3 regions of the Kitasatospora sp. NPDC051702 genome follow, and region 2 is predicted to be linked to each of the others. Evidence: riboswitches for the same ligand, from Rfam matches in the RefSeq annotation. Region 2 holds a riboswitch; each other region holds the start of a gene.

Region 1 (9,496 bases), on a different contig from region 2:
GGCTGACGGCGGAGTCGGCGGGCCGGCTGCTGCTGGCGGTCGTGCAGCGGGCGCACGACGCCGGGGTGGACGTGGACGCGGCGCTGCGGTCGGCCGCGCGCGGGTACCGGGACGCGGTGCGCGCGGCCGAGGGCCTCGAACCGGCCGGCGAGTAGCCGGCCGGCCGGCGGGCGGAGGGGCCGGCTCAGGCCGCGGCGGCGGTGCTCCCGACCGGCCGCCGCTGCGGCGGGACGACCTCGCCGATGGCCTCGCCGACGAGCGCGAGCAGCTCGGCGAGGCGTTCCAGGTCGAGGTGGTCGGGCAGGTCGGCGAGGGAGACGATCCGCTCGCCGCCGGGGCCGGCCACGCAGAACAGGTCGATCGGGCCCAGGTGCTTCTCGGCGGTGTCGACGAGGGCGGCGACGTCGCTGGGGCGGCGGATGTCCCCGCCGACGCCGACGACCGGGCAGCCCGGCCGGTCGAGCTCGGTGGCGAGGTCCTCGGCCACGCCGACGTGCTGGTCGGCGATCAGCACACCGGCGGCGCCGGCCGCGGTGAACCGGCGGGCGAGGTCGGCTCCCGACCCGCCGTCGAGTACCGCGATGACGACGACTGCCCCGCTCACCCGCATGGTCTGCTCCTCCCTGTGGGCGACACCGCACCGGCGCCCACGATTTCTGCGGAGGATCGTAGGCACGACCTGACCCTCCGCAACAGGGATTACCCCTCAGGTGACCAGGCTCACGCCCGCCCTACGGTTAAGACCTGTCCAAGGGTCCGTCCCGGAACCCGCGTCCGCGGGGCGGCGGGCCCCGGTGCACCGGATACGGTCGGTCCATGTCAGCGCAGCCCGCCCCCACCGCCCCGCAGCTCTTCACCTGGGAGTTCGCCGCAGATCCGTACCCCGCCTACGCCTGGCTGCGCGAGCACGCCCCGGTGCACCGCACGACGCTGCCCAGCGGGGTGGAGGCCTGGCTGGTGACCCGGTACGCGGACGCGCGGCAGGCGCTCGCGGACGGCCGGCTGTCGAAGAACCCGGCGCACCACAGCGAGCAGGCCCACCGCACCGGCCGGGTCGGCATCCCGGGGGAGCGCCAGGCGGACTTGATGACGCACCTGCTGAACATCGACCCGCCGGACCACACCCGGCTGCGCCGCCTGGTGTCGAAGGCGTTCACGCCGCGCCGGGTCGCGGAGTTCGAGCCGCGGGTGCAGCAGCTCACGGACCGCCTGATCGACGGCTTCGCGCAGCGCGGGTCGGCGGACCTGATCCACGAGTTCGCGTTCCCGCTCCCCATCTACGCGATCTGCGACATGCTGGGCGTGCCGGCCGAGGACCAGGACGACTTCCGCGACTGGGCGGGGATGATGATCCGGCACGGCGGCGGCCAGCGCGGCGGCGTGGGCCGGGCGGTGAAGCGGATGCGGGCGTACCTGCTGGAGCTGATCCACCGCAAGCGGGCGGACCTGGGGGACGACCTGATCTCGGGCCTGATCCGGGCGAGCGACCACGGGGAGCACCTGACCGAGAACGAGGCCGCCGCGATGGCCTTCATCCTGCTGTTCGCGGGCTTCGAGACGACCGTCAACCTGATCGGCAACGGGACGTACGCGCTGCTGCGCAACCCGGAGCAGCGCAGGCTGCTGCAGGAGTCGGTGGCGCGCGGCGAGAGCGCGCTGCTGGAGACCGGGATCGAGGAACTGCTGCGCTACGACGGGCCGGTGGAGCTGGCGACGTGGCGGTTCGCGACCCGGCCGGTGTCGATCGGCGGGGTGGACATCCCGGTGGGGGACCCGGTGCTGGTGGTGCTGGCCGCGGCGGACCGGGATCCGGCCAGGTTCTCGGACGAGAACACCCTGGACCTGGCGCGAACGGACAACCCGCACCTGGGTTTCGGCCACGGGATCCACTACTGCATCGGGGCCCCGCTGGCCCGGCTGGAGGGCCGGAGCGCGCTGGCCACGCTGCTTTCCCGGCTGCCGGATCTGCAGTTGGCGGAAAGCCCGGAGAATCTGCGCTGGCGCGGTGGCCTGATCATGCGGGGACTGCGGGAACTCCCGGTGGAATTCAGCCCGGAGAGCCGTTCCCCGCACGCGCCGCCGGCCGTCCTCCGGGAACCTTCCGACCCTCCGACACGCTGACTGGGTGTCGCCGGCGGCCGTTGGAGGGGTGGCTGAACCTCCATCAATCCGGACATAGCCGCACGGTTGGTGGGCGATCGAGCGCGGGCCGTGATTTCTGTGTGATATCGGTGATATGAGCTTGTGATTGGTCTGAGGATCTGTCTACTCTCCCTGGAGTTCGCAGCTGCGGACCTCGTGCGCGGGACGCCGAATCCTGCCCGCCGCGTCACGGGAAACCGACCAGAACCCTGGGCAGGGGCGGGGGAACCAGGTTTGTTGCCGTTTCCCCACGGCTTGGGGTGAAGCCGCCCGAGCGGAATCGTTTCCGCTGACGGCGGCCGGGCCACCTCCCGGTCCGAACCCGACAGCTCACCTCGCAGGCGTGCGGAGAGGGACCTTCATGCTGTTCGTTGGAACTGGCCGCCACCGTCGTCGTACCCAGGCCGAGAAGGCCATCGCCGTCGCCGGTGTGGCCGGCGTCGGACTCGCGATGCCGATCCTCACCGCCACCGGCGCCTCCGCCGCCCCGGCCTCCGCCTGGGACTCCGTCGCCCAGTGCGAGAGCGGTGGCAACTGGAGCATCAACACCGGCAACGGCTTCTACGGGGGCCTGCAGTTCACCTCCGGCACCTGGAAGGCGTACGGCGGCACCGCGTACGCGCCGCAGGCCAACCAGGCCAGCAAGGGCCAGCAGATCGCCGTCGCCGAGAAGGTCCTCGCCTCGCAGGGGCCGGGCGCCTGGCCGGTCTGCTCGCAGAAGGCCGGCCTGAGCAAGGGCGGCGCGCCGGCGAGCGTCGACACCTCCTCGGACGACAAGCCCGCCGCCGCGAAGCCGGCCGCCAAGCCGGCCCAGCCCGCGGCCAAGCCGGCGCAGCCCGCCGCCAAGCCCGCCCAGCCGGCCGCCCCGAAGCCGGCCGCCCAGCAGCCCGCGCCGCAGCAGGCGCAGCCGCAGGCCCCGGGCTTCTCCGGCAAGGCCGGCTGGGACGCCGACGCGAAGGTGTTCTGGTACCAGAACAACGGCACCTGGTACTGGACCAGCCACCAGAGCGTCTACCAGCAGTTCGCGCCGCAGGCCGCCGCCCCGCAGCACTACGCGCCGCAGGCCGCCCAGCCCGCTCCGGCCGTGCGCACCGCCCCGGCCGCCGCGCAGGGCGGCCACGACTACACCGTCCGGTCCGGCGACACGCTGTCGACCATCGCCGCCGCCCAGGGCGTCACCGGCGGCTGGCAGTCGGTCTACGACGGCAACCGCGGCACCGTCGGCGGCGACCCGAACCTGATCATGCCCGGCCAGGTCCTGCACCTCGGCTGAGCCGCTCCCGCCCGCCGGGCGGAGGGGGCGGGGATCCGTCCCCCTCCGCCCGGATTCGGGCCGGTTCGCCCGGGCGGGCGGGTGAACTACCGGTGGGTAGTGCGGCCACACGCTGAGACGGGACCGAGGCCAGCGTGGCCCCGGGGGCCCGGGCGGTTAGGCTCTGGTCGTAACGACTCCGCAATCGTCCCGCCGGCAGCACCAACGTCAGCCGGACCCTGCTTCCGCAAGGAGATGCCTCGTGCCGTCCATCGATGTCGTCGTAGCCCGTGAGATCCTCGACTCGCGTGGCAACCCCACGGTCGAGGTCGAGGTGGGCCTCGACGACGGCAGCACCGGCCGTGCCGCTGTCCCGTCGGGTGCCTCCACCGGAGCCTTCGAGGCCCTGGAGCTTCGCGACGGCGACAAGAACCGCTACTTCGGCAAGGGCGTGGAGAAGGCCGTCCTGGCCGTCATCGAGCAGATCGGCCCGGAGCTGGTCGGCTACGACGCCACCGAGCAGCGCCTGATCGACCAGGCCATGCTCGACCTGGACGCCACCCCGGACAAGTCCTCGCTCGGCGCCAACGCGATCCTCGGCGTCTCGCTGGCCGTGGCGCACGCCGCCTCCGAGGCCAGCGACCTGCCGCTGTTCCGCTACCTGGGCGGCCCGAACGCCCACGTGCTGCCCGTGCCGATGATGAACATCCTCAACGGCGGCTCGCACGCGGACTCCAACGTCGACATCCAGGAGTTCATGATCGCCCCGATCGGCGCGGAGTCCTTCTCCGAGGCCGTCCGCTGGGGCGTCGAGGTCTACCACACCCTCAAGGGCGTGCTGAAGGAGCGCGGCCTGTCCACCGGCCTCGGCGACGAGGGCGGCTTCGCGCCGAACCTGGACAGCAACCGCGAGGCCCTGGACCTCATCACCGAGGCCATCCAGAAGGCCGGCTACGTGCCCGGCCGGGACGTCGCGCTGGCCCTGGACGTCGCCGCCTCCGAGTTCTACAAGGACGGCGCCTACCAGTTCGAGGGCAAGGCCCTCTCCGCCGCCGAGCTCATCGAGTACTACGCCGAGCTGGTCGCCGCCTACCCGCTGGTCTCCATCGAGGACCCGCTGGACGAGTCGGACTGGGACGGCTGGAAGGCCATGACCGTCAAGCTGGGCGACAAGGTCCAGCTGGTCGGCGACGACCTGTTCGTCACCAACCCGGCCCGCCTGGCCAAGGGCATCGAGACCGGCACCGCCAACGCGCTGCTGGTGAAGGTGAACCAGATCGGTTCGCTGACCGAGACCCTGGACGCCGTCGAGCTGGCCCAGCGCAACGGCTACCGCTGCATGATGTCGCACCGCTCCGGCGAGACCGAGGACGTCACCATCGCCGACCTGGCCGTCGCCACCAACTGCGGCCAGATCAAGACCGGTGCCCCGGCCCGCTCCGAGCGCGTCGCCAAGTACAACCAGCTGCTGCGCATCGAGGAGATCCTCGACGACGCCGCCGAGTACGCCGGCCGCGGCGCCTTCCCGCGGTTCAAGCACGAGGGCTGAGACCGCGAGGTCGCGCAAGCCTGACCGGTGCCCCGCCGTTCACCCCGTAGGGTGGACGGCGGGGCACCGTCGCGACCAGGAGGGGATACGGGAGATGGCAGGCTGGAGGATCCCGGGCTTGGCGGCCCGGCCTCGGTTCACGAGCCGGGCGACCGTCCTCGTCCTGGTGCTCTGCTCGCTGGTGGCGATCCTCGCCTACCCGACGCGGCAGTTCATCTCCCAGCGCGCCGAGATCTCCGCCCAACGGGCGAAGGCCGACCACGCGCGCCAGCAGGTCGAGCAGCTGCGCCGGGACAAGGCCCGCTGGCAGGACCCGGAGTACGTCAAGGCGCAGGCCCGCGCCCGGCTGCACTACGCGATGCCGGGGGAGACCCCGTACATCGCGGTGGACCCGGCCGGCCAGGCCGCCGCCCAGCCCTCCGCGTCCGCCGCCGGCCCCGGCCCCTCCGAGGGCTCGGCCACCGGCCCGGTGAAGGCCGCCAAGCCCTGGTACGCCAGCATCTGGGACTCGGTGGACGCCGCCGACACCGCCGCGCTGGCCCCCGCCACCCCCCGTCCGCTCCCACCGTCCCCCGCTGGAGACACCTCCCCCCATGACCACTGAGAACCACCCCAACGTCTCCGACGCCGACGTCGCGGCCATCGCCGCCCAGCTCGGCCGGGTGCCGCGCGGCCTGCGCGGCGTCGCGCACCGCTGCCCCTGCGGCAACCCGGACGTCGTGGAGACGGCGCCCCGGCTGCCCGACGGCACGCCGTTCCCGACGCTCTACTACCTGACCTGCCCCAAGGCCGCCTCGCTGATCGGCACCCTGGAGGCGGACGGCGTGATGAAGGACCAGACCGCCCGGCTCGCCGAGGACCCGGAGCTGGCCGCCGCCTACCAGAAGGCGCACGAGGACTACATCGCCCGCCGCGACGCCATCGAGGTGCTGGAGGGCTTCCCGAGCGCCGGCGGCATGCCGGACCGGGTGAAGTGCCTGCACGTGCTGGTCGGCCACTCGCTGGCGGCCGGCGAGGGCGTCAACCCGCTCGGCGACGAGGCGATCGGCATGCTGGAGGACTGGTGGGCCAAGGGCCCCTGCGTCTCCCCGGCCGAGGTCGAGGCCGCGGGCGCGCGGGTCGCCCGCAACCGGGCCAAGGAGCAGGACCACCAGGCCGTCATCGAGGCCAAGCAGCAGCTCACCGCCGAGCGCGCCGCGAAGCGGCTCGCCGCGGAGGAGACGGCCTCCGGCGGGGCCGCCGCCGGTGACGCCGAGGGGGAGTCCGAGTGAGCATGACGCGCGTGGCCGCGATCGACTGCGGCACCAACTCGATCCGCCTGCTGGTCGCCGACCTGGACCCGGAGACCGGGGAGATCACCGATCTCGACCGCCGCATGATCGTCAACCGGCTGGGCCAGGGCGTGGACCAGACCGGCCGGCTGCACCCGGACGCGCTGGCCCGCACCTTCGCGGCCTGCCGCGAGTACCGCGAGGTCATCGCCGGCTTCGGCGTCGGCCCGGAGCGCACCCGCTTCGTCGCCACCAGCGCCTCGCGGGACGCCGAGAACAGCGACGAGTACGTCAAGGGCGTGCGCGACGTCCTGGGCGTGGAGCCCGAGGTGGTGAGCGGCGAGGAGGAGGCGCACCTGTCCTTCACCGGCGCCACCAAGGAGCTGACCGGCGGGCAGTTCCCGGCGCCGTACCTGGTGTTCGACCTCGGCGGCGGCTCGACCGAGTTCGTCCTGGGCGGCACGGACGTGCAGGCCGCCCGCTCGGTGGACATCGGCTGCGTCCGGCTCACCGAGCGGCACTTCGGCGGCGCCGAGCTGCCCTCCGCGGAGCAGGTCGAGACCGCCCGGGCGCACGTGCGGGCCGAGCTCGACAAGGCCGCGGAGGTCGTGCCGCTGACCGGGGCGGCCACCCTGGTCGGCCTGGCCGGGACGGTCACCACGGTGTCCGCCATCGCCCAGGAGCTCCCCGCCTACGACTCGGCGCGGATCCACCACTCGCGGATCAGCCGGGAGCGGGTCGCCGGGATCGCCCGGGAGCTGCTGGCCGCCACCCACGCCGAGCGCGCCGCCATCCCGTCGATGCACCCGGGCCGGGTGGACGTGATCGCGGCCGGCGCGCTCGAACTGCTGGAGATCATGGAGCGGACCGGCGCCGCCGAGGTGGTCGTCAGCGAGCACGACATCCTGGACGGCATCGCCTGGAGTATGGCCTCCTGACGCCCGGTGGGACTTACCGAACCGGCCCCGGCGCCCCCTGGGGGGCCCGGGGCCGGGGCGCGCCCGGGCCCGGGCGAAAAACTTCGTGAATTTCTTCACGTGACGATCCGGCCTTTCGCCACGGTCGCCCGCCCGCCATGTCCGAAATGTGGGACTGAAGGCTCGCTCCCCGTGACGACCGCTGGATCGCAGGCCAGGCCTCGGCTGAGGTTTGAAAATCGAAATCATCAGCGGGAACCCAGGCCCTGTACGGATCGTTGCTGCTCAGCAGGGTGGTGCTCCGGCGTGGGCTCACGGGGGTGTGCGCGGGGCCGTGAGCAGGGGGCCCCGGGCCGCTTTTGCGGCCGCGCAGTGTAGCACGGGGTGTCCAGGAGCTTGTGACCGGGCTCACGAAGGCTGCTCCGAACGGTGCTGGATACTTTCCGATATGAGCACCACGGAGCGTCCTCGCATCCTCATTGTCGGCGGTGGTTACGTCGGCCTGTATGCCGCGATGCGCATCCTCAAGAAGATGCGTTACGGCGAAGCGACCGTCACGGTCGTCGACCCGCGGTCGTACATGACGTACCTGCCCTTCCTCCCCGAGGCGGCCGGCGGCAACGTCGCGCCCCGCAACCTCGTCGCGCCCCTGCGCAGCGCCCTCAAGAAGGCGGAGGTGCTCACCGGTGCGGTCACCGGTGTGGACCACGCCCGCAAGGTCGCCACGATCCAGCCCGCGGCCGGCGACAGCTACGAGCTGCCCTTCGAGTACCTGGTCGTCGCGACCGGCTCGGTCTCCCGCACCTTCCCGATCCCGGGTCTGGCGGAGCACGGCATCGGCATGAAGACGGTCGAGGAGGCCATCGGCCTCCGCAACCACGTCATGGCCCAGCTCGACAAGGCCGAGTCCACCGCCGACGAGGAGGTCCGCCGCAAGGCCCTGACCTTCGTCGTCATCGGCGGCGGCTTCGCCGGCATCGAGACGATCGCCGAGATCGAGGACATGGCGCGCGACGCGTCCAAGCTGTACCGGACCGTCAGCCGCGACGACATGCGCTTCGTCGTGGTCGAGGCCGCCAACCGCATCCTCCCCGAGATGGGCCCGGACCTCGGTCTGTGGACCAAGGAGAAGCTCGAGGAGCGGCAGATCGAGGTCTACATCGAGACCTCGATGGACTCCTGCGTCGACGGCCACGTCGTGCTGAAGAACGGCCTGGAGATGGACGCCTCCACCATCGTGTGGACGGCCGGCGTGAAGCCGAACCCGGTGCTGGCCGAGTTCGGCCTGCCGCTGGGCCCGCGCGGCCACGTCGACACCGCGCCGACCCTCCAGGTCCAGGGCTTCGACTACGTCTGGGCCGCGGGCGACAACGCCCAGGTCCCGGACCTCGCCGCCGGCGAGGGCGCCTGGTGCCCGCCGAACGCGCAGCACGCCTGCCGCCAGGCCGTCGTCCTCGGTGACAACGTGATCTCCGGCATGCGCGGCTTCCCGCAGAAGGAGTACAAGCACAAGAACCTGGGTGCGGTCGCCGGTCTCGGCCTGCACAAGGGCGTGGCGATCCTCTTCGGCAAGTACAAGCTGAAGGGCCGTCCGGCCTGGTGGTTCCACCGCCTGTACCACGGTGCGATGGTCCCGACCGTCAACCGCAAGGTCCGCGTCTTCACCGACTGGACCCTGGCGATGTTCCTGAAGCGCGAGATGGTCGGCCTCTCCCAGATGGAGAAGCCGCAGCTCCCGATCCAGGAGGTCACCCCGCCCACGAAGCCCGTGGAGGCCGCCAAGCCGGCCGCCGAGAAGGAACTCGCGAGCAAGTAAGCGACTGAGGCCCCGGTGTGGGAGCACCGGGGTATGAGTCGGAGGCCCTCCGCCCGGCAGTGTCGCCGGACCACGACCTCCGTGGTGCTCAGCCGGCCGTGCGACCGGGCGGAGTACAGAAGTAGCGAAGAGCCCCTGCCGACCCTCTGGCAGGGGCTCCTCGCGTTCCGGCGTCCGGTGTCAGTCGGTCTTGATGCTCTCCAGGATGTCCAGCTTGGAGGCCCGGCGGGCGGGCCAGATCGCGGCCACCAGGCCGACCAGGCCGGCCAGGCCCAGGAACATCGCCAGCTGGCCGTACGGCAGGACGGTGGTCAGACCGGCGAGGCTGGACTTCAGCGTGCCGTTGATCGCCCAGGCGATGAAGCAGCCGAGCAGGATGCCGACGCCCGCGCCGAAGAGCGAGATCACCACGGACTCCAGACGGACCATCCGCTTGATGCCCCGGCGGTCCAGGCCGATCGCCCGCAGCATCCCGATCTCGCGCTTTCGCTCGAAGACCGACATCGCCAGCGTGTTGACCACGCCCAGGATCGCGACCAGCACCGACAT
Region 2 (9,496 bases):
CGGATCCACCGAGGACGAACTGGTGGAGATGCTGGTCGACCGGGGCGTGGCGGGCATCGTCTTCGTCTCCGGGCTGCACGCCGACTCCACCGCCGACCACGACCGGTACGCCCGGCTGGCCGGCCGCGGGGTGCCCTTCGTCCTGATCAACGGCTACAGCGAGCGGATCGCCGCCCCGTTCATCTCGCCGGACGACCGCGCCGCGATGTGGATGGCCGTCCAGCACCTGGCCGAACTCGGCCACGAGCGGATCGGGTTGGCCGTGGGGCAGCGCCGGTACGTGCCGGTGCTGCGCAAGATCGAGGGCTTCACGGCGGCGATGCGCGAGGTGCTCGGGCGCAGCGCGGAGGAGGCCGAGGACCTCGTCCACCACACCCTGTTCAGCGTCGAGGGCGGGCACGCGGCCGCCGGGGCGCTGCTCGACAAGGGCTGCACGGCGATCGTGTGCGGCAGCGACATGATGGCCCTCGGGGCGATCCGGGCGGTGCGCCAGCGCGGGCTGTCGGTGCCGCAGGACGTGTCGGTGGTCGGCTTCGACGACTCGCCGCTGATCGCCTTCACCGAGCCGCCGTTGACGACGATCCGCCAGCCGGTCGAGGCGATGGCCACGGCGGCGGTGGACGCGCTGCTGGAGGAGGTCGGCGGCAACGCGGCCCAGCGGGGGGAGTTCATGTTCCAGCCGGAGCTGGTCATGCGGGGCTCGACGGGGGCCTGCGCGCGCTGAGCGACGGGCCGTGGACGGCCGACGGGCCCCGGGGAGCGACCGCTCCCCGGGGCCCGTTTCGCATGGGTGCCGTGTGCCGTGTGCCGTGTGCGGGGGTGGCGCGGACGGCGGCGGGTGGGGCGGGTCAGCCCTGCTGGTCGGTGGGGCGGCTGCGGGTGAGCCGCCGGTCGCCGGCGGGGTCGCCGGTCCGGGTCCCGGTGCGGCGGCCGCGGGCCAGGTAGTCCCGCAGGACCAGTTCGACGGCGTCCTGCGGGTTCTTGGTGCCGGAGAGCAGCATCGCGTCGATCGCGAGGTTGGCGTCGAGTGTGACGGTGACCTGGGCCATGGTGGCTCCTCCTCGGGTGCAGAGCAGCAGCATGCCCGTTGTGGCCGGCTTTGACCATGACCTTCGGCCGGCGGAGGGCGGGTACGCCGGAACCCCCGGGGGAGAGCGATCGGGCTCTCCCCCGGGGGTTCCGTGTGGCGGGCAACGGGGGCGGGTGACAGATGACGGGTTTCAGATGATGAAATCTGTCGGCTGAAATCTGAAATCTGTCAGCTGTTCGCCGTCAGCTGTTCGCCGTCAGCCGTCGGCTGTGCCGTGCCGCCCGTGGCCCGCCGGTGTGCCTCAGACCCGGCCGGCGAAGTCCGGGGCCCAGTTGGCGACGGTCTGCTCGCGCACGCCCGAGCTCGGGTTGGCGGCCTCGACGTACTTGCCGCCGCCGACGTAGATCGCGACGTGGTAGACGCCGGAGTCCTGGCCGTTGTTGGACCAGAACAGCAGGTCGCCCGGCTGCAGGTTGTCCAGCGAGACGTGGGTGCTGGCGGCGGCCTGGTCCGCGGCCACGCGCGGGATGGAGACGCCCGCGGCGCGCAGCGCGGCCTGGGTCAGGCCGGAGCAGTCCCAGCCGCCGTTGCCGGTGCCGCCGTAGACGTAGGCCTGGCCGACCTTCGACTCGGCGAAGGAGACCGCGGCGGCCATGCTGCCGGTGGCGGCCTGGGCCGGGGCCTGGGCGGCCGGGGCCTGGGTCTGCGCGGCCGGCTTGGCGTTCACGGCACCGCCGTCGGTGGTCTGGCCGGACTTCTTCGAACGGTCGAACCAGCTGAAGTCGGAGCCGGACTTGGTCGCGGTGGCCGCCTGCCGGCCGTGGCCGGCGTCCTTGAAGGACAGGTGCTGGCCCGGGTAGATGGTGTTCGGGCCGTCGGTCAGGGTGCCGCGGTTGAGCTCGTAGAGCCGCTGCCAGCCGCCGTCGATGTTGTGCTTGTCGGCGATGGAGGACAGCCAGTCGCCGGCCACGACGGTGTAGTCGTCGCTCTCGGCCTGGGCGCCGCCCTGGGTCTGCTCCTGGTGCTTCTGGGTCCAGGTGCTCTTGGCGGAGTCGCCGGAGGTCTGCTCCTGGGCCGGCGCGGCCGGCTTGGTGGCCGGGGCGGGGGTCTGCGCGGGCTTGGCGGCCGGGGCGGGCTTGGCGGCCGTAGCACCGGCGGTGGAGCCCGCGGAGGTGTCGACGGCGGCCGGGGCGCCGCCCTTGGTCAGGCCGGCCTGGACCGAGCAGACCGGCCAGGCGCCGGGGCCCTGCGAGGCGAGGACCTTCTCGGCGACGGCGATCTGCTGGTCCTTGGTGGCCAGGTTGGCCTGCGGGGCGTACGCGGTGCCGCCGAAGGCGGCCCAGGTGCTGGAGGTGAACTGCAGGCCGCCGTAGAAGCCGTTGCCGGTGTTGATGCTCCAGTTGCCGCTGCTCTCGCACTGGGCGACCTTGTCCCAGGTCGCGACGGAGGCGGCGGAGGCGGTGCCGGTGGTGAGGCAGGGGATCGTGAGGCCGACGCCCGCGACGCCGATGGCGGCGATGACGCGGCGGGTGCGGCTGGACAGACGGGTGCCGTTGGTGGGCAGCATGAAGACGTGGTCCTCTCCCACGCCTGCGAGGTGAGCTGTCGGATTCGGGCTGGAGTTGCCCGGCCGCGCTGTGGACGCGGCTTCACCCCTAGCCCTGAACCGTTCCTGGGAACGGTCCGGGGCGACTTACCTGTGGGTCCCCCGCTCCTGCCGTGGTGCGTTTTCGCGCTGCCAGGGCATCCGACGGCAGGACTCGGCGTTGCGGATGAACTGGGTCCGTGTGGTCACGAACGGGGAGCACGTTAAGCAGACTTAAGTTCAAACCGCAAACACTGTGATGCGCATCACGGTTTGGCGAGAATGATCGTTTCCGCTGTCCGTCATGATCCGAAATGATCGTTTTCCCGCAACGGCGCCACGGGTGCGCACAACTGGCCGTTCCTCAGGAAACGGCTGACGACGCGTCGGGGTGCGATCGGGCGCGTCCGCGATGCGGGAGGCGCGGCCGATTCCCGGCCGCCGGCCCGCGCCCCGGGCAGAACCGATCAAACATCAACAGAACGGACATCACGCCTATTCACGCCTTAACTCCCGTACGGGGCAAGCCGGAAGGGCCCGGAACGAAGCCGTTCCGGGCCCTTCGGTGCGCGTGGTGTCCCGCTACTACTCCTCGGGCCCCCCGGCGGCGGCGTGGGCGCCGTGGGTGCCCTCAGCGGCCTCCGCGGCGGCCTCCGCCTCGGCCTGGGCCAGCTCCTCCGGGGAGGGCGCCGGCAGCGCGGCCAGGTAGGTCGAGGCGATCAGCTGGCCGACCGTCGGGTAGGCGCCCAGCGGAGCGGCGGACGGGCAGCCCGTCTCCTCGGCGGCCGTCGCGAGCAGCTCGGAGTCGGCCTCCGGGCCGATCACCAGCGGGGCCAGCGCGGGGCGCAGGGAGCCGGTCTCCTTGAGGTGGTTGACGGCCGCGGCCACCGAGCCGGGCACGTCGAGCGCGGCGGGGATGACCGGGACGGCCAGCCGGGCCGCCAGCAGTACGCCGGTGATGCCGGCCGCCGCGGCGGCCTCCTCGCCGCCGACGGTGGTCAGGACCACGCCGTCCGCGGCGGTCGCGATGGCGAACAGCCTGGCCCGGTCGGCGCGGGCCAGCCCGGCCTCGGACAGGCGCACGTGGACGGCCTCGGCGAGCAGCGGGTGCGGGCCGAGCACGTCGGTGACGGACGCGCCGTACTCCGCTGCGAGGGCGTGGAGTTCGGTCAGGAAGCCGTGCGGGCCGGGGACCAGCGGGACCACGACGGGCACCGGCAGGCCGGCCTCGGCGGCCATGGCCAGGAGCTCGGCGACGGTGCGGTCCTCGCTGTCGTCGGCCTCGGTGTTCCCACCGGGGAGGTAGCCGACCGCGGTGCGGACGCCGGCCTGCTCGCTGCGGACGATCGACAGCAGTTCCTCGACGACCGAGCGGGACTCGGGCCCTGCGGTCGCGGGCACGGCCAGCACCAGGGCCGGGGCGCCGGTCGGAATCTCGGGGCGCTCGGGACGGCGGTGGCGCCCCCGCGCACGGGAGCCTGGAGTGCGGACGGGCAGTGGCGCGCCCGGGATGGCTGCGGTGCTCATGCCGGAGATCGTAGGACATCGGCCGGTCGGGCCTGCAGTCGGCTGCCGTTCGGGTTCCGCGCGGCCGCGGTGCGCGCGCGGTGCGCGACGTGTGCCGATCCGGGCGGATCCACAGCAATGCGGACATATCTCACCCAACCCCCGGAAGGGCTCCGGTGGTTGCCGTGACGTCCCGGACGGGGCTGCGCGTTGCACGTGCGGTGCGTGAGATGTCTCACAGCGCGGAGGTGCTGTCCGATGCGTCTGACGGAGGGTCACAGGAGTGCGACTCCCGGCATTCGAAGATCAACATTCAGCGGGGGTCCGCTCACGGCCGGTTATCGGGACTTCGTCGATTCAGTCGGCTATGTCCGTTTACGTACCGTCAGGAAAAGGGTCCGTGAAGAGTTCGGGGCCGCCGGTGAAAAGCATCGTGCACCTGCAACGTCCCGTGCTGATGCACGTGCACTGCAGCTATCATCGCGTCAAGTGAGGCGTTGTTCCGGGCCGGTACGGGGCCGGTCCGTTCGTTCGGCGGGTGCCGGGGGCGCCGCGCTGGACGACCACTCCGGAGCTCTTCGGGAGATTTCTATGCACGACTCGCAGGACACGCACGGCTCGTACGACACCTACAACGGGATGGCGGCCGCCGACCTCAAGGGGGTGGTCTGGCAGAAGAGCCTGCACAGCAACTCCCAGGGGAACTGCGTCGAGTTCGCGGCCCTGCCGGGGGGCGATGTGGCGATGCGCAACTCGCGTTTCCCGGAAGGTCCGGCGCTCATCTACACCCGTGCCGAGATCGCCGCCCTGCTGCTGGGGGCCAAGGACGGGGAGTTCGACCACCTGGCGGTCTGACCGGCCGCCGCATCGCCATCGGGGGGCCGTCGTGGGTGCTGACACCACGACGGCCTTTGTCTTTTCCGGTGCGCTTTCCGGTAATGGCGCGGGGGTGCCCGCCCGGATTCCGCCGCGAGCGGTGTTCCACCGGAATTCCGTCGTGCCGCCGGCGCCGGAACACGCGGCCCGAACTGCACGGGAATGTGTCGCACGGCCTCTTCGGCGGATCGCCGCGGCCGATCGGCCCGCGGGGCGTGCCGGGGCCGGTAAGGAGGTCGCGCCCGGTTCGTCGCACCGGTCCGCGCGGCCCGGGGTGCCGTCCTCCCGGTGCCGTCGGCGGCCGGCCGCGCGCCGCCCGGCCCTAGGCCGAGCGCCGGTGCCGTCCACCGAGTTCGGAGCCGACGAGCGGCTCCGCCTCGAACAGGGCCCAGACGACCTTGCCGCTGCCCAGCGGGTGCCAGCCCCAGGACTGGCTGAACGACTCCACCAGGTGGAGTCCGCGGCCGGACTCGGCGACGAAGTCCGCCTCGCGGGCGACCGGGCCGATGCTGCTCGGGTCGCTCACCGCACAGACCACCTGGGGGGAGCGGTGGACGAGGCTTATTCGGATCGGCAGCCGGCCGTCCGCGGTGGGCTGTGTGGGAAAGTCGTACTCGCCCGGGGCGCCGCCCGTCGGGTCGGGCCGTGCGCCGACCGCATGCCGCAGCGCGTTGGTCACCAGTTCCGAGGCCACCAGTGCGACGTCGTCGAACAGCTCCATCAGGCCCCAGCGCTGAAGCGAGGTTCTGGCGAAGTCGCGTGCGGTTCTGACGGCTTCGAAGCGAGGAGCGAGCGTACAGGTGACCACATGGGGGTCAACCGCCAAAGCCGTACCGGTGCTCATGAAGAGCTCCTCCCATAAGGGGGCGGACACGGCTGGACCCGCCGGGGTCATGCCGGTCACCTCCGACTCGCTCGGCCGCTCGGCCGCCCCCTCGACCAGGCGCGCGCGCACTCGAACGCCCGGTGGCGCGGGGACGCTGCCGAGTCGGTGCACGGAGTCGCGCGTGGGGTCGACGCGGAGCCCGCGGGATTGCCAGGGATGTGCAGGTGCACGTGCACCATGGTGGTGTGCGCTCACTGCAGATGCAAGAGTCGATTCACGTGCAGTCGCACTATTGGCATATGCAAGCGCCGTCTGCACGTGCATCCTGGTACATGGAGTGCGGAACTGATAGGAACATCCGTCAGTATCGGCACCGTGAGCGCTCAACTGATGGCAGACTGTGCGCTGTTTGCCCTAGGTGGAGGTTTCGACCGCATGACCACAGTTCAGCCGGGCGGCGGCTCGATGGTCCGCCGGATCCTCCTCGGCTCCCAGTTGCGCCGACTGCGCGAGACGCGCGGCATCACGCGCGAGGATGCCGGCTACGCGATCCGCGCCTCCGAGTCCAAGATCAGTCGGATGGAACTCGGCCGCGTCAGCTTCAAGGAGCGCGACGTCGCCGACCTGCTCAGCCTGTACGGGGTGGACGACGGCATCGAGCGGGAGGCCCTGCTCGGCCTGGTCCGCGAGGCGAACAAGTCCGGTTGGTGGCACAGCTTCAACGACGTGCTGCCGGGATGGTTCCAGACCTACGTCGGCCTGGAGGAGGCCGCCCAGCTGATCCGCACCTACGAGGTGCAGTTCATCCCCGGACTGCTGCAGTCCGAGGAGTACGCACGGGCGGTTTTCGGCCAGAGTCGGCCGGTCATCAGCGAGGAGGAGGTCGAGCGGCGGGTCAGCCTCCGCCTGCGCCGCCAGAAGCTGCTGACCGAGGGCGCCAATCCGCGCCTGTGGGCGGTGATCGACGAGGCCGCCCTGCGCCGTCCGGTCGGCGGGCCCAAGGTGATGCGCGGTCAGGTGCAGTACCTGATCGACGTCGCCGAGCAGGCCAACGTCGTCATCCAGGTCATGCCCTTCCGCTTCGGTGCGCACGCGGGCGAGTCCGGGGCGTTCACGATCCTGCGCTTCCCGGAGCAGGACCTCGCGGACGTGGTCTACCTGGAGCAGCTCACCAGTGCGCTGTACCTGGACAAGCGGGACGACGTCGACGCCTACATCCAGGTCATGGAGCGGCTCTGCGTGGACAGCCTCACGCCCGAGCGCACCATAGACCTGCTGGCCTCGATCCTGAAGGAGCGCTGAGCCGCCGCCCGGCGGGGCCGCCCGACGGCCCCTCCGTGACCGGTGCTCCGCGCTCCGCCCCCGCCCCGGTTCCAGCTCCCGTCCGGCCCCGTGCCGTCGAGCCGCCCTCCCGCCGTCAACCGCGGGCCGGCGGCCGTTCGCGTTCCGGCGGCGCCGCCTGCGGGGGGCGGCCCAGCTCCCAGGGCAGTTCGTAGCGGCGGAACAGGTCGGCCCGGATCGGCGCGAGCGGGAGCTCGGCGCCCGGCAGCAGCACGCCTATGCAGCCGCCCATCAGCGCGCTGCGCAGGACGGCGTGTTCGGCGGTCGGATCGGGGGCGCCCCAGTCCGCGAGCAGGCCCTGAAGGATCGCGCCGAGCTGCTGCTGCTCCGGATCCTGGACGAAGGCCCCGGTGTCCGGGTCCAGGATCAGCGCGAGGTGCGAGCGCATGACCCGCGGGTGCTCCATCGCTAGGGCCAGGACGGCGTCTATCGCGCGGGCGAGCCGGGCCTCCGGCGAGGCGCCCGGAGCCAGTTCGGCCAGGGCGCCGGAAAGGGCCTGGTGCATCATCCGGTGGGTGGCGGACTGCATCAGCAGCCGTTTGCCGTCGAAGTAGTACGAGAGTAGCCCGCGGGCGAGTCCGGCCCGCTCGGCGATGTCGGTCAGCGTGGTGCCCGCGTATCCGCGCTGGTCGACGAGTTCGACGGTGGCCCGCATGATGCGCCGCCGGGAGCGCTGCCGCATCTCCTCATTGACCGAATCCCCCCGAGGTGCCATCGTGTCTGCTCCGAACGTTCGTTGGCTGCGAGCCAATATACTTGCGGAGCCGAGGGTCGCACCGTGTGGTCGCGTGCTGGTCGGGCGCCGCTCGGCGCCGGTCCCGCGACCGGTACGAAGACGGCCGGCTCCACCAAGACGGGGGTTTGGTGGAGCCGGCGACATCGCCGATGGCCGCCGGGGGGCGGCCAGGGTGGCGACCGAGGCTCAGCCGGTGGTCAGCACTTCCTCCCGGGTCTCCTTCGAACCGGCTGACGAGTCATCATAGTCGGCCGAGGTCAGGGGGGTTGAATTCCTGCGCCGGTCCGTCAGGGCGCCCGCCGCGGCGATCAGCAGTCCGAGCAGCGCGACCGCGGTGACGAACGCCAGGGCCGGCCGGTAGCCGTCCAGCTGGGCCTGCGGGCTGTCGCCGCCGGCGCTGCCGGCCGTGATCATCGCGGTCGCCCCGGCCAGGACCACGGCGGTGCCGACCTGGATCGCCGTGTTGACCAGTCCTGAGGCCAGGCCCTGCTCCTCGTCGTCCACCCCGTCGGTGGCGGCGATGTTCACCGAGGGGAAGGCCAGCGCGAAGCCGACGCCGAGCAGCAGCATCGAGGGCAGCACCAGGCCGAGGTACGAGCTGTGCTCGTCCAGCCGCAGGAACAGCGCGAACGCCCCGACCAGGGCGACCAGGCCGATCGGCAGCAGCCGGCCGGTGCCGAAGCGGTCCACGATCGGGCCCATGAACGGTGCCGAGAGCGCGATGAAGGCGCCGGCCGGCAGCAGTCCGAGCGCCATCTGCAGTGCCGACCAGCCGAGCAGGTGCTGCAGGTAGAGGGTGACGACGAACTGGAACCCGCCGTACGCACCGGTCATCGCGAAGGCGATCACGTTGGCCCGGGCGACCGAGCCGTTGCGGAAGATGCCGAGCCGGACGAGCGGGTGGGCGGTACGGCTCTCGATCAGCAGGAAGGCGGCGGCCAGCGCGAGGACCACGACCAGGGAGCCCAGCGTGCGGGCGCTCAGCCAGCCGGCGCCCTGCGCCTCGGTGACGGTGAAGACCAGTAGCAGGACGGTCGCGGTGCCGGTGATCGCGCCGAGCACGTCGTAGCCGCCCTTGGCCTTCTCCTCGACGGGGCGGGGGAGCAGGCGGACCGCGAAGAGCAGGGCGAGCAGTGCGACCGGCACGGGCATCAGGAAGGTCCAGCGCCAGCCGACGGAGGTGAGCAGGCCGCTGAGCACGAGGCCGAGTGAGAAGCCGCTGGCGCCGCAGGTGGTGTAGATGGACAGGGCCCGGTTGCGGGCGGGGCCCTCGGCGAAGGTCGTGGTGATGATCGACAGGCCGGCGGGGGCGGTGAATGCGGCGCTGACGCCCTTGAGGAAGCGGGCCGCGATCAGCAGGCCGCCGTCGTCGACCAGGCCGCCGACGAGGGAGGCGGCGGCGAAGACGCCCAGCGCGACGAGGAAGACCCGGCGACGGCCGAGCAGGTCGGCGGCGCGGCCGCCGAGCAGCAGCAGGCCTCCGTAGCCGAGCACGTAACCGGAGACCACCCACTGCAGGGCGGAGGTGGAGAGGTGCAGCTCGGAGCCGATGGAGGGGAGGGCGACGCCCACCATGGAGACGTCCAGGGCGTCCAG
Region 3 (9,496 bases), on a different contig from region 2:
GGTTCGGGTAGTCGACGCTGGTGTGCTCGGGGGTGAGCAGGTAGGGGCGGCGCAGCCGCAGCGCCATCGCGGCGGGGAGGTCGCCGGCCGGGTCGACGGTGCTGTACCGCTCGTGGGCCCAGTCCGGCAGGCCGTGCGAGGCCGTCAGCCGGAGCATTCCGGCCGGGTCCAGCAGGTAGAGCGCGGAACCCTCGCCGGTGATCCAGCCGGGGCCCTCGGCGAGGACGGTGCCGAGCAGCTCGGCGGCGGTGGTGCAGGAGAGCAGTAAGCGCACGCAGCGCATGGCGCTGCGGCCGCCCGGACTGCTGGGCTGCGTCCGGCTGTCGTCCTCGGACGGGGGGAGCCACGGCGAGGTCAGGTCCATCGGATACCCGGCCTTTCCGTTCCGAGGAGGGTGGTGGGTGCCCTTTGGGTGCCCGGAGGGGCACTTAATTCTTAATACCTTATTTCTCAAGTGGGTGCTGAAGCGGGTGAACGGCGCCCCCGCAGCCCCACCGGCACCGGTGCTCCCGCCCTCCCCGCCGCGGGCCCGGGCCGGTCGGCGCCCCGGCGGCGGGCTCAGGCCGAGGGCCAGGAGCGCAGGCCGGTGGTGAGGGTGCTGATCAGCCGGTCGTGGGTGGTGGTGAGGTCCTCGGCGAGCTGGAAGGCGCCGGCGATGGAGAGCGAGGCGAAGCCGTGGGCGACGGAGCGGACGGTGCGCGCCGCGTGGATCACCTCCGGGCCGTCGAGGCCGTACTCCCGGAGGACGGCGATGATCACGCCCACCAGCCGGGCCGCCGCGCGGGAGAGGTCGTCGTCGGGCTGCGGGGCCTGGGGCAGCGCGGCGTAGCGGTGCGGGTGCTCGGCGGCGTACGCGTGGTAGGCGCGCAGGACGGCGGCGACGGCGTCGTCCCCGCTGCGGCCGACGGCGGCCTCGGCCAGCCGGTCCGCGAGCTCCTCGGTGACCCGGACGGCGAGCAGCCGGCGCAGCTCGGCGAGCCCGCCGCTGACGTGCTTGTAGAGCGAGGGGGTGGCGACCCCGGCCCGGGCCGCGACGGCGGCCAGGGTGAGGGCTTCGGAGCCCTGTTCGTCGATGAGGGCGAGGGCGTGGCCGACGACCTGGTCGGGGGTCAGTCCTACTCGGGGCATGGTGCGGTCTCTCCGTGGACGGGCGGACGGGCGGGCGGGCGGTGCGGACGACCGGGGCGGGCCCGGGCGCGGCGGGGCGGACCGGGCTCGGGCGAGCGGGCCCGCGGCCGGGGCCGGGCGTCAGGCGTCAGGCGAGCTCGGCGAGGAAGGGCAGCAGGGCGCCGGCGGTGGCCTCCGGGGCGTCGGCCATCGGGTAGTGGCCGGATCCCTCGATCATGACCTTCCGGGCGCCGAGCGCCGCGGTCTGCCGGTCGGCGACGGCCTCCGGGTCGGGGAAGTCGGGGTCCTTGCCGCCCATGACGACGAGCGCGGGGCAGCGGACGGCGGCGGTCCAGCCGATCGGCGCGGAGTCGCCGGAGACGTGTCCGCGGGTGGCCGTCCGGCGGCCCGGGGTGCGCATGGCGGCGACGAGTCCGTCGACGTAGGCGTCGAAGTCGGCGGGCCTGGCACCGGGGAAGGCGAGCTTGCGGTGGTAGAAGCCCCAGAAGGCCGGCCAGTGGACGATCAGGGCGCCCATCGCGCGGACGACGCCGCGCATGAGGGCGTTGGCCGGGGGGTTCTCGACGAAGGCGTCGATAAGGGCGATCCCGGCGACCCGCTGCGGGGCGTCACCGGCGACCTTGACGACGGTCGCGCCGGTGTAGGAGTTGCCGACGAGCACGGCGCGTTCGATGCCGAGGTGGTTCAGCAGGGCCAGGACGTCGGTGGCGATGGCGGCGGGTGAGTAGTCGTCCCAGACGATCGACGACTCGCCGAAGCCGCGCAGGTCCATGGTGATGACGCGGTGGCCGGCGGCGGTCAGCAGCGGGTGCAGGTGCCGGTAGGCGGCGCGGGTGTCGAGCATCCCGGGGAGCAGGACGACGGGGGCGCCGTCGCCCTGCCGGGTGTCGTCGTAGGCGATGCGCCCGCCGGGGACGTCGAGGTACTGGGTGCTGGTGGCGCTGGTGGCGTTCATGGTGGGCCTCCTGGGACCGCCGCTGCGGGTCGTCGGCGTCTGCCGATAGCCATAAAGCTAAGGCTAATAGCCTTAGCCGTCAAGCCCTCGGTGCCGTCCGCCCCCGGGGTCCCGCGGTGCCCGCTCAGACCCCGTCGACCTTGAACGGGTCGTGCTCGCTGAGCAGCTTCTCCAGCCGGGCCTGGTCCACCCGGGTGACGATCTCGTTGGTCTCCTGCCGGTCCCGGACCACCTTGGCGAGCGTGAAGGACGAGGTGACGGTGTAGAGGAGCCCGATCGCCAGGAAGGCGCGGGTCCAGCCGCCGACCGGCAGGTAGGCGATCCCGACGGCGAGGGCTCCGCCGGACAGCGCGAAGGAGAGCACGGCCTGGATGTAGTACGCGGCCGTGGTGCGGGACTGCATCGGTGCGTTCATGGCGTCAGGATGCGGCGGGGTGATCGGTCCGCACATGAGTAGGCGTACTCAGATGGGGGGTCGTTCGCTGACGTTCGATCACGTCGAGCGGCTCAATGCCGGTCAATGGGGACAAAACCCGCCATCACCTACCAGAGCGCCCTGGTCATCTGCGGTCGTCCCGGGCGGACGGCTTGGAATCGGGGCGCCCTAGGATTAACGTTTGATAACGCAGCGCGGTCGTCAACGCCGTACCCAGACGGCACCGTGCGCCGTCGCCTAATCCCGCCGGCCGGCCTCCGGGCAGGCCAGGGAGCCGGGGAACCACGTTCCTTGGGGTGAATCGGCGGGGCCCAGGCCCGGCCGTAGGAGACCTTCCTGCTCCGAACCCGTCAGCTAACCCGGTAGGCGCGAAGGAAGGAAAGGAGCGCGCCTCCGTGGCGTCGACGCACACCCCGGCACACCCGGCCGGCCCCGCAGCCGGTACCCGGCTCCTCGACCACCCCGGCATGGCCGACCTGGAGCACCCCGCCCCGGAAGCCGACGCCAACCGGCACCGGATGCCGCGTCAGACCCGCGGAGCCTCCCCGCTGCTCGGCGTCACCGCCGTCGCGGCCACCCTGGGCGCCACCGGCTTCGCCTCCGCCACCCCGGCTGCCGCGCCCGCCGTCGAGGCCCCCGACGAGACCCCGGTCGCCCTCTCCGCCGACCCCGGGCTCGCGCTCGCCGCCCGGATCCAGCAGCAGGCCGACAGCCAGCGCACCGCCGCCGAGGAGGGCGCCCGCGTCCAGGCCGCCAAGGAGGCCGAGGCCAAGGCCGCCGCCAAGGAGGCCGAGGCCAAGCGGGCCGCCGAGGAGGCCGAGCGGGCCAAGGCCGCCGCCCTCACCCTGCCGGTGAAGGACTACAACCTCTCCGCCCACTACGGCCAGAGCGCCCGCTACTGGGCCCACCTGCACACCGGTCTGGACTTCGCCGCCGACACCGGGACCCCGGTCTTCGCGGTCGGCCAGGGCACCATCACCTCGGCCGGCTGGTCCGGTTCGTACGGCTACCGGATCGTCGAGACCCTGCCCGACGGCACCGAGATCTGGTACTGCCACCTCTCCTCGATCATCAAGGGCTCCGGCAAGGTCACCTCCGGCCAGCAGATCGGCAAGGTCGGCGCCACCGGCAACGTCACCGGCCCCCACCTGCACCTGGAGGTCCGCCCCGGCGGCGGCGCCCCGGTCGACCCGGAGACCTGGCTGGAGCAGCGCGGCCTCACCCCCTGAGCCGATCCTCCCGCCGGCACCCGCTGAGCCGGCACCCGCCGGCCCCCGCCGACCCCCGTCGACCGCGGCGGGCCGCGGTGGACCCGAACGGACCGGAGCCCCGGCCGCACGCGTGCGGCCGGGGCTCCGGCACGGCGCCCCGCGGGCGGCTACTCCTGCGGCAGCGCCGCCAGGTAGGCGTCGATCTCCTCCTGCCCCGGCTCCGGTGCGAGGTCCGGGAACTCCTCCAGCAGCAGCCGCGCCAGCCCCGGGACGGTCCACTCGCCGCACAGGTCGAGCGCGGCCTGCGCCGCAGCCTCCTCGAACTCCCCGAAGTCACCGGACAGTTCGTCCGGCATCGGCCGGCCCGCGGCGGTCAGCTCCGCCAGGTTGCGGTAGCTGCGCCGCATCAGCCCCTGCTCCAGCAGCCGGCGCGCGCCGTCCGTCGCCATGCCGACCGACAGCACCCGGGCCGGCCCCCAGCCCTGCTCGTCCAGCTCGTCCAGCCAGCCGGTCGGGACCAGCGCGGCGATCGCGGCCAGCCGCTCCTCCTCCGCCAGCTCCCGGAAGCCGTCCAGCCAGGCCCGCACCGCCGCCGGGTCCGCGACGTCCACCTCGTACGCGTGCAGCAGCAGCGCGTACAGCCGGGGCCAGGTCACCAGGTCGGCCCGGCGCAGCAGTCCGGCCGCGACCTCGCCCTGCCACTCGGCCTCGGCGTGCAGCCGCTCCTGCCGCTTGGCGTTCAGCCGCCGGGCCGCCCGCTGGTGGTCCACCAGCAGCTCGACCGCGGCGCCGTACGCCAGCGGGTCCGTCTCCGGCCCGGGCTGGACGTAGAGGTGGAGACGCTCGTAGAGCAGGTGCTCCACCGCGTTCGAGGTCAGCTCGGGCCAGCCGTCGTGCATCCTGCCCCCGCCCAGCTCCAGCAGGGCCAGGACGGCTCGCAGCGGCCCCTCGGCCACCGGGACGCGGCCCTCCGCCGCCGCCCAGGCGAGCAGGTCGGCGGCCCTGGTGCGCGGGGCGAGCCGCAGGTCTTCGTCGTTCATAGCCCGAACGGTAACCGCTGGCCGGGGGTAGGGTCGCCAGCCATGGTCCCCGTACGACTCACCGGCTCCCGGCTGGCCATCCGCGAGTACCACCACACCCCCGGGGACGTGGACGCGCTGCACGCGCTGTTCGGCGACCCGGAGGTCACCCGGTACCTCCCGTTCGACCCCTGGGACCGCGAGACCTGCGCCGACCAGATCGAGCTCTACCTGGAGGAGGCGCTCGCGCGGGAACGGCGGACGTACCAGCTCGCCGTCACCCGGCGCGAGGACGCCGAGGACCCGGCGGACGCCACCCCGATCGCCCACGCCTCCCTGACCCTCGGCACCGGCCGCTGCGCCGAGCTCGGCTACGCGGTCGGCCGCGGGGCCCGCGGACGCGGTCACGCGGGCGAGATCGTCGGCCTGCTCTGCGGGCTGGCCTTCGGCGCCCTCGGCCTGCGCCGCCTCACCGCCCGGGTCGACGTGGACAACCGGGCCTCCGCCGCGGTGCTCACCCGGCTCGGGTTCCGGGCGCAGGGGCCGGTCCGACACGACCCGCCCGGGGGCGGCGTCCGGTCCGGCGCGCACCGGTACGCGCTGACCACCGGGGAGTGGGCCGGCCCGGCCGGCCGGCGCACGAGGCCGACCCGGCTCGGCTGACCCCGCCGGGCCGACCCCGCCCGGCCGGTCCGCACGGCTGAGCGCGCTCCCGGACCGGGGGGTTAACCCCACCCCCGATCCGCCGGGTCCCCGGATCGTTCCGCACCGCCCGCTCGACCAGACTGGCCGGGTCAGCAACCGAGAACGAGGGACCGAGGCCGGGACATGAGCAGCAGCCGAAGCATGCAGGAGCGCGACTGGGACGTCCTCGGCGGTTACGGCGACGACCCGTACCGCACCCCCGCCCGCTCCAGCCGGCCCGGGTCGGTGCCGTCCTTCTGGCGGGCGCCGTTCTCCGGGCAGTACTACCGCGAGATCGGCTACGCGCTCACCGGCCTGCCGGTGGCCGTCGTCGGCTTCTCCCTCGTGATCACCCTGTTCTGCCTGGGGCTCGGCACCGTCGTCACCGTCCTCGGCCTGCCCGTGCTGGCCGGCCTGACCACCGCCGCCCGGGGCCTGGGCCGGACGGAGCGGGCCCGCGCCCGCGGCATGCTGGGCCTGGACGTCCCCGAGCCGGAGCCGGTGCGCCAGGTCCGCCCGGGCACCTGGGGCGCGATCACCGCGCGGCTGGCCGACCCGGCCGGCTGGAAGGCCGCGCTCCACCAGGTGGTGATGTTCCCGTGGGCGGTCTTCAGCTTCACCATGACGACGACGTTCCTGCTGCTCGGCTGGGCGATGGCGCTCTACCCGGCGTACCACTGGGTGTTCCCGACCTTCACCGACTGGCGCGGCTACCGGCTCTTCGACTTCTCCGACAGCGACCACGTCCGGCACGTCTACTACGTCGAGGGGGCCTGGCAGATCGCCGCCTTCTCGCTGGCCGGCGTGCTGCTCGTCCTGCTCACCGCGCAGCTGGTCCGCGGCCTGACCGCCGTGAACCGGTCCGCCGCCCGGAGCCTGCTCGCCGGCTGACCCCCGCCCGGCCGCCGACCCCCGCCCGCCGACACCGGCCCCGCCCCCGTCCGGAGACCCCCGGATGCGGGCGGGGCCGCCGCGTGTTCCGATGGCCGGGTGGCCGCCGTACGCACCCCCGCCGACCGGGGCACCGGGGCCGGGCCCGCCGCCCGGCCGGCCGCCGAGGCCCCGGTCGCGGTGGACGCCGCCGTCCTCGTCACCTCCCGGCCACTGGACGAGTACTGCGCTCTGTTCGACCTCACCCGGTCCCAACTCGCCGCCCTTCCCGGCCCGTTGCTTGACTGCCCCGGCGGTGCGGCCGGGCTGGCCGCCGAAGCGCGCGAACTGGGCTGCCGGGTGATCGCCGCCGACCCGGCCTACGTGCTCCCCGCCCCCGAGGTCGCCGCCCACGCGCTGGCCGCCCGGGCCTCGATGGCCGCGGCGATGGCCGCCCGGCCCCACCTGTACCCGGCGCCGCACCCCTACCGCTCCGAGCGCTACCTGCGCAGCTGGGACCGCGCCCGCCGGCTCTTCACCGCCGACGCGGCCGCGCACCCGCAGCGCTACGTGGCCGCCGCACTGCCCCGGCTGCCCTTCGCCGACGGCTCCTTCGCCCTCACCCTGAGCGCCTACCTGCTCTTCGCCTACCCCGAACGGTTCGGCATCGAAGGGCAGGTGGCCGCACTGGCCGAACTCGTCCGGGTCACCTCCCCGGACGGCGAGGTCCGGGTCCAGCCGCTGCACGACGGCCACGGCCGCCGCTGCGGCCACCTCGACCCGCTGCGCCGCGCGCTCGGCGAGCGCTGCATCGCCAGCGAGATCCGCCGCTTCCCCCGCGCCGAGGACGGCCGGACCCGCCGCCTCCTGGTGCTGCGGGCCGCCGACCACCGCCGCCGGGCCGCCCGGGACGGGTCCTAGCTAGGGAGCGCCGGTCGAGCCCGGATCCGGCGCCGCGGCCGGACCGGGCACCGGCACCGGCCCGGGTGCCGCGGCCGGATCCGGGAACGGACCGGGAACACCGGCCGGATCCGGGGACGGCACCGCCTGGGCGCCGCCCGACTGGGCTGGGACGAAGGCCGCCGGCCCGAGCCGGGACAGTATCTTCTCGGCCAGCCAGCTGCGGTCCGACCCGTACGGGATCCCGTCCGGCAGCATCAGCTGCCCGGCCACCGCGTCCCGCAGCCGCTGCGCCTCGGGGCCGGGCAGCCGGGAGAGCAGGCCGCGGGCGGCCAGCAGCGCGTGGTACTGCTCGAAGCCCGAGCGCGGGTGCTCGATCGCGTCCAGCACGCTCGGCAGGTGGGCGAGCGACGGGTCGCCCTGCATCAGCGCGAGGGCCTGGATCCGCCGGCCCTCGGACCCGTCCGCGTAGAGGTCCCGCACCTGGTCGGAGGTGAGCGCGGAGCGGCGCGCGGTCGAGCGGACCTCGGCCACCACGCCGTCCGGCCCGGCCGAGGGGGAGGCGGCGGGCGGCAGCTGTCCGGCCAGCGCGGCCGGCTGTTCCGCGCTGCCGCCCAGCAGCCCGAGCTGCTGCATCGCGCGGACCCGCAGGTCGTCGGCGCCCACCTTGTCGCCCTTGCGGTCGCGGTCCTGCCCGGCGAGGAAGAGGTCGAGGGCCTGGTCGGCGTCGGTCAGCACCTGCGGCAGCGCGAGCCGGGTGACCAGCCAGCCGGCCAGGAAGCCGAAGACCAGGAAGTACAGCACCAGCGCCGCGGCGAAGGGGGCGGCGCCCTCGCCCCCGCCGAGCGCCGGCGAGAGCGCGGCGCCGAGCTGGTGCAGCCGTTCGCCGAGCGAGCCGAGCTGGGTCAGCCCGACGCCCAGCAGGACCTTGGTCAGCCAGTCGGACACCTGCTCCAGGTTGGTGTTCGGCGCGTACGAGCCCTGCGGCTCGCCGGTGCCGCCGCCGCGCACCCGCGGCACCCCGAACAGGAAGCCCAGCGCACCGCCGAGCACCGCGGAGGCGCCGGTCACCACCAGGCCGCCGCCGAGGGCCTGCCAGCCGTGCTCCCGCCCGAGCGAGAACAGCAGCAGTCCGAGCAGGCCCGTCCCGGCCAGCACCCCGGTGGCGGCCCACCGGGCCGTCCGCAGGGCCGCCGTGCCGCCCCGCTGCCGCGCCTTCGTCATCGCCGCCCACCCCCTGTGTCCGCGCCGCTCCGCTCCGGAACCCCGCGCCGACTCTAGCGCCGCGGCCCCACCCCGGGAACGACCCGGGGGAGGCCCGGGTACGACGCGGGCGGGCGCGGATCCGCGGGGGTGACATCGGGGGGTGGGGGTGGTGCGGACGCCTCCGGACAGCAGACAGCCCGCGGGCTGCTCCTCCGCGCCGGCCCGTGCACTGGCCGGGCGCCGAGGCACCGGGGATGTTCCGGTGAGCCCGCGGGCCGGGTGACTGCTGTGGATTTCGCCTGCCGGAGGCCTCGGGCCTCTCCCTGCGCAGGCAGGGGCGGCTCTAGCGAGCAGCCACCTCACGCATCCTGAAGGAACTCAACTCAGGATCACCTCCTTTCAGTGTGCCGCCACGATAGGCAGCCCACCGCGGGGAGGGCAACGGATTATTCGCGGCCACCGTCCGGGCGTCCGCAGGGCGGTGGCCGCGCCCGGTCAGGCGGACTTGATCTGGTTCTCGAACTTGGAGAAGTCGATGGTGTTGTCGGCCGGCGGGGCCTGGACGGTGATCGGCTTGTCGAAGTCGCTGAAGTCGACGCTGCCGTTGCCGTCCTTGGCGCCGGTGTGCTCGATCCGGACGGGGTACGGCTTGCCCTCGGTGGCGACGTGGATGGTGGAGACCTCGCCCTTGGTGTCGGTGACCTTGAGGCTGAAGGTCTTCACGCCGTTGACGGTGCCGGCGGAGCCCTTCTCGGCCTTGCCGTCCGAGCCGTCGTCCTCGACGATCTTCTTGCTGAACTCGGCGAGGTTGCAGACGGAGGCGAGCGACTGCATCTTCGGGTCGGTGGCCGGACCGGTCAGGTAGCGGCCCTTGAACAGCTCCGCGGCCTGGGCGCCGTTCGGGCCGCCGAGGTTGGTCCAGAACGCCTTGTCGGGCTTGACGTAGGTGGTCTTGCCGTCGCTGATGATCTCGAACTGGCCCTTGTCCCCGGCGGACATGGTGCCGTTGCACTGGCCCTTGGTGTCCACGGCCAGGTTGAACTCGGTCTTGCCGTCCTCGTCGACGATCGAGCCGGCGATCTTGAGG

Evidence for each region. A riboswitch is a leader RNA that binds a small molecule or an ion and turns the genes downstream of it on or off. The one in region 2 is predicted to bind cyclic di-AMP.
Region 1: another riboswitch for cyclic di-AMP. It lies ahead of AB0N04_RS19440 (transglycosylase family protein); the one in region 2 lies ahead of AB0N04_RS22785 (transglycosylase family protein).
Region 3: another riboswitch for cyclic di-AMP. It lies ahead of AB0N04_RS35830 (M23 family metallopeptidase); the one in region 2 lies ahead of AB0N04_RS22785 (transglycosylase family protein).

Annotation. Positions count from the first base shown of each region.
Region 1 is NZ_JBFAZB010000021.1:113,921-123,416, forward strand. It holds gene AB0N04_RS19425 (MazG family protein) at 1-155, shown strand, start outside; gene AB0N04_RS19430 (SDR family NAD(P)-dependent oxidoreductase) at 185-604, opposite strand; gene AB0N04_RS19435 (cytochrome P450) at 817-2,121, shown strand; cyclic di-AMP (ydaO/yuaA leader) riboswitch at 2,332-2,502, shown strand; gene AB0N04_RS19440 (transglycosylase family protein) at 2,504-3,415, shown strand; gene eno (phosphopyruvate hydratase) at 3,657-4,943, shown strand; gene AB0N04_RS19450 (septum formation initiator family protein) at 5,062-5,547, shown strand; partial or broken gene AB0N04_RS19455 (DUF501 domain-containing protein) at 5,519-6,034, shown strand; gene AB0N04_RS19460 (Ppx/GppA phosphatase family protein) at 6,217-7,152, shown strand; gene AB0N04_RS19465 (NAD(P)/FAD-dependent oxidoreductase) at 7,580-8,947, shown strand; gene AB0N04_RS19470 (FtsX-like permease family protein) at 9,128-9,496, opposite strand, start outside.
Region 2 is NZ_JBFAZB010000028.1:9,829-19,324, reverse strand. It holds gene AB0N04_RS22795 (LacI family DNA-binding transcriptional regulator) at 1-724, shown strand, start outside; gene AB0N04_RS22790 (hypothetical protein) at 849-1,049, opposite strand; gene AB0N04_RS22785 (transglycosylase family protein) at 1,332-2,618, opposite strand; cyclic di-AMP (ydaO/yuaA leader) riboswitch at 2,605-2,806, opposite strand; gene AB0N04_RS22780 (hypothetical protein) at 3,201-4,142, opposite strand; gene AB0N04_RS22775 (DUF397 domain-containing protein) at 4,713-4,976, shown strand; gene AB0N04_RS22770 (ATP-binding protein) at 5,320-5,841, opposite strand; gene AB0N04_RS22765 (helix-turn-helix transcriptional regulator) at 6,259-7,125, shown strand; gene AB0N04_RS22760 (TetR/AcrR family transcriptional regulator) at 7,241-7,846, opposite strand; gene AB0N04_RS22755 (MFS transporter) at 8,087-9,496, opposite strand, start outside.
Region 3 is NZ_JBFAZB010000068.1:16,227-25,722, forward strand. It holds gene AB0N04_RS35810 (SpoIIE family protein phosphatase) at 1-364, opposite strand, end outside; gene AB0N04_RS35815 (TetR-like C-terminal domain-containing protein) at 559-1,128, opposite strand; gene AB0N04_RS35820 (alpha/beta hydrolase) at 1,256-2,083, opposite strand; gene AB0N04_RS35825 (YiaA/YiaB family inner membrane protein) at 2,208-2,498, opposite strand; cyclic di-AMP (ydaO/yuaA leader) riboswitch at 2,744-2,902, shown strand; gene AB0N04_RS35830 (M23 family metallopeptidase) at 2,915-3,748, shown strand; gene AB0N04_RS35835 (hypothetical protein) at 3,898-4,770, opposite strand; gene AB0N04_RS35840 (GNAT family N-acetyltransferase) at 4,813-5,412, shown strand; gene AB0N04_RS35845 (sensor domain-containing protein) at 5,578-6,324, shown strand; gene AB0N04_RS35850 (class I SAM-dependent methyltransferase) at 6,424-7,224, shown strand; gene AB0N04_RS35855 (hypothetical protein) at 7,225-8,427, opposite strand; gene AB0N04_RS35860 (hypothetical protein) at 8,905-9,496, opposite strand, start outside.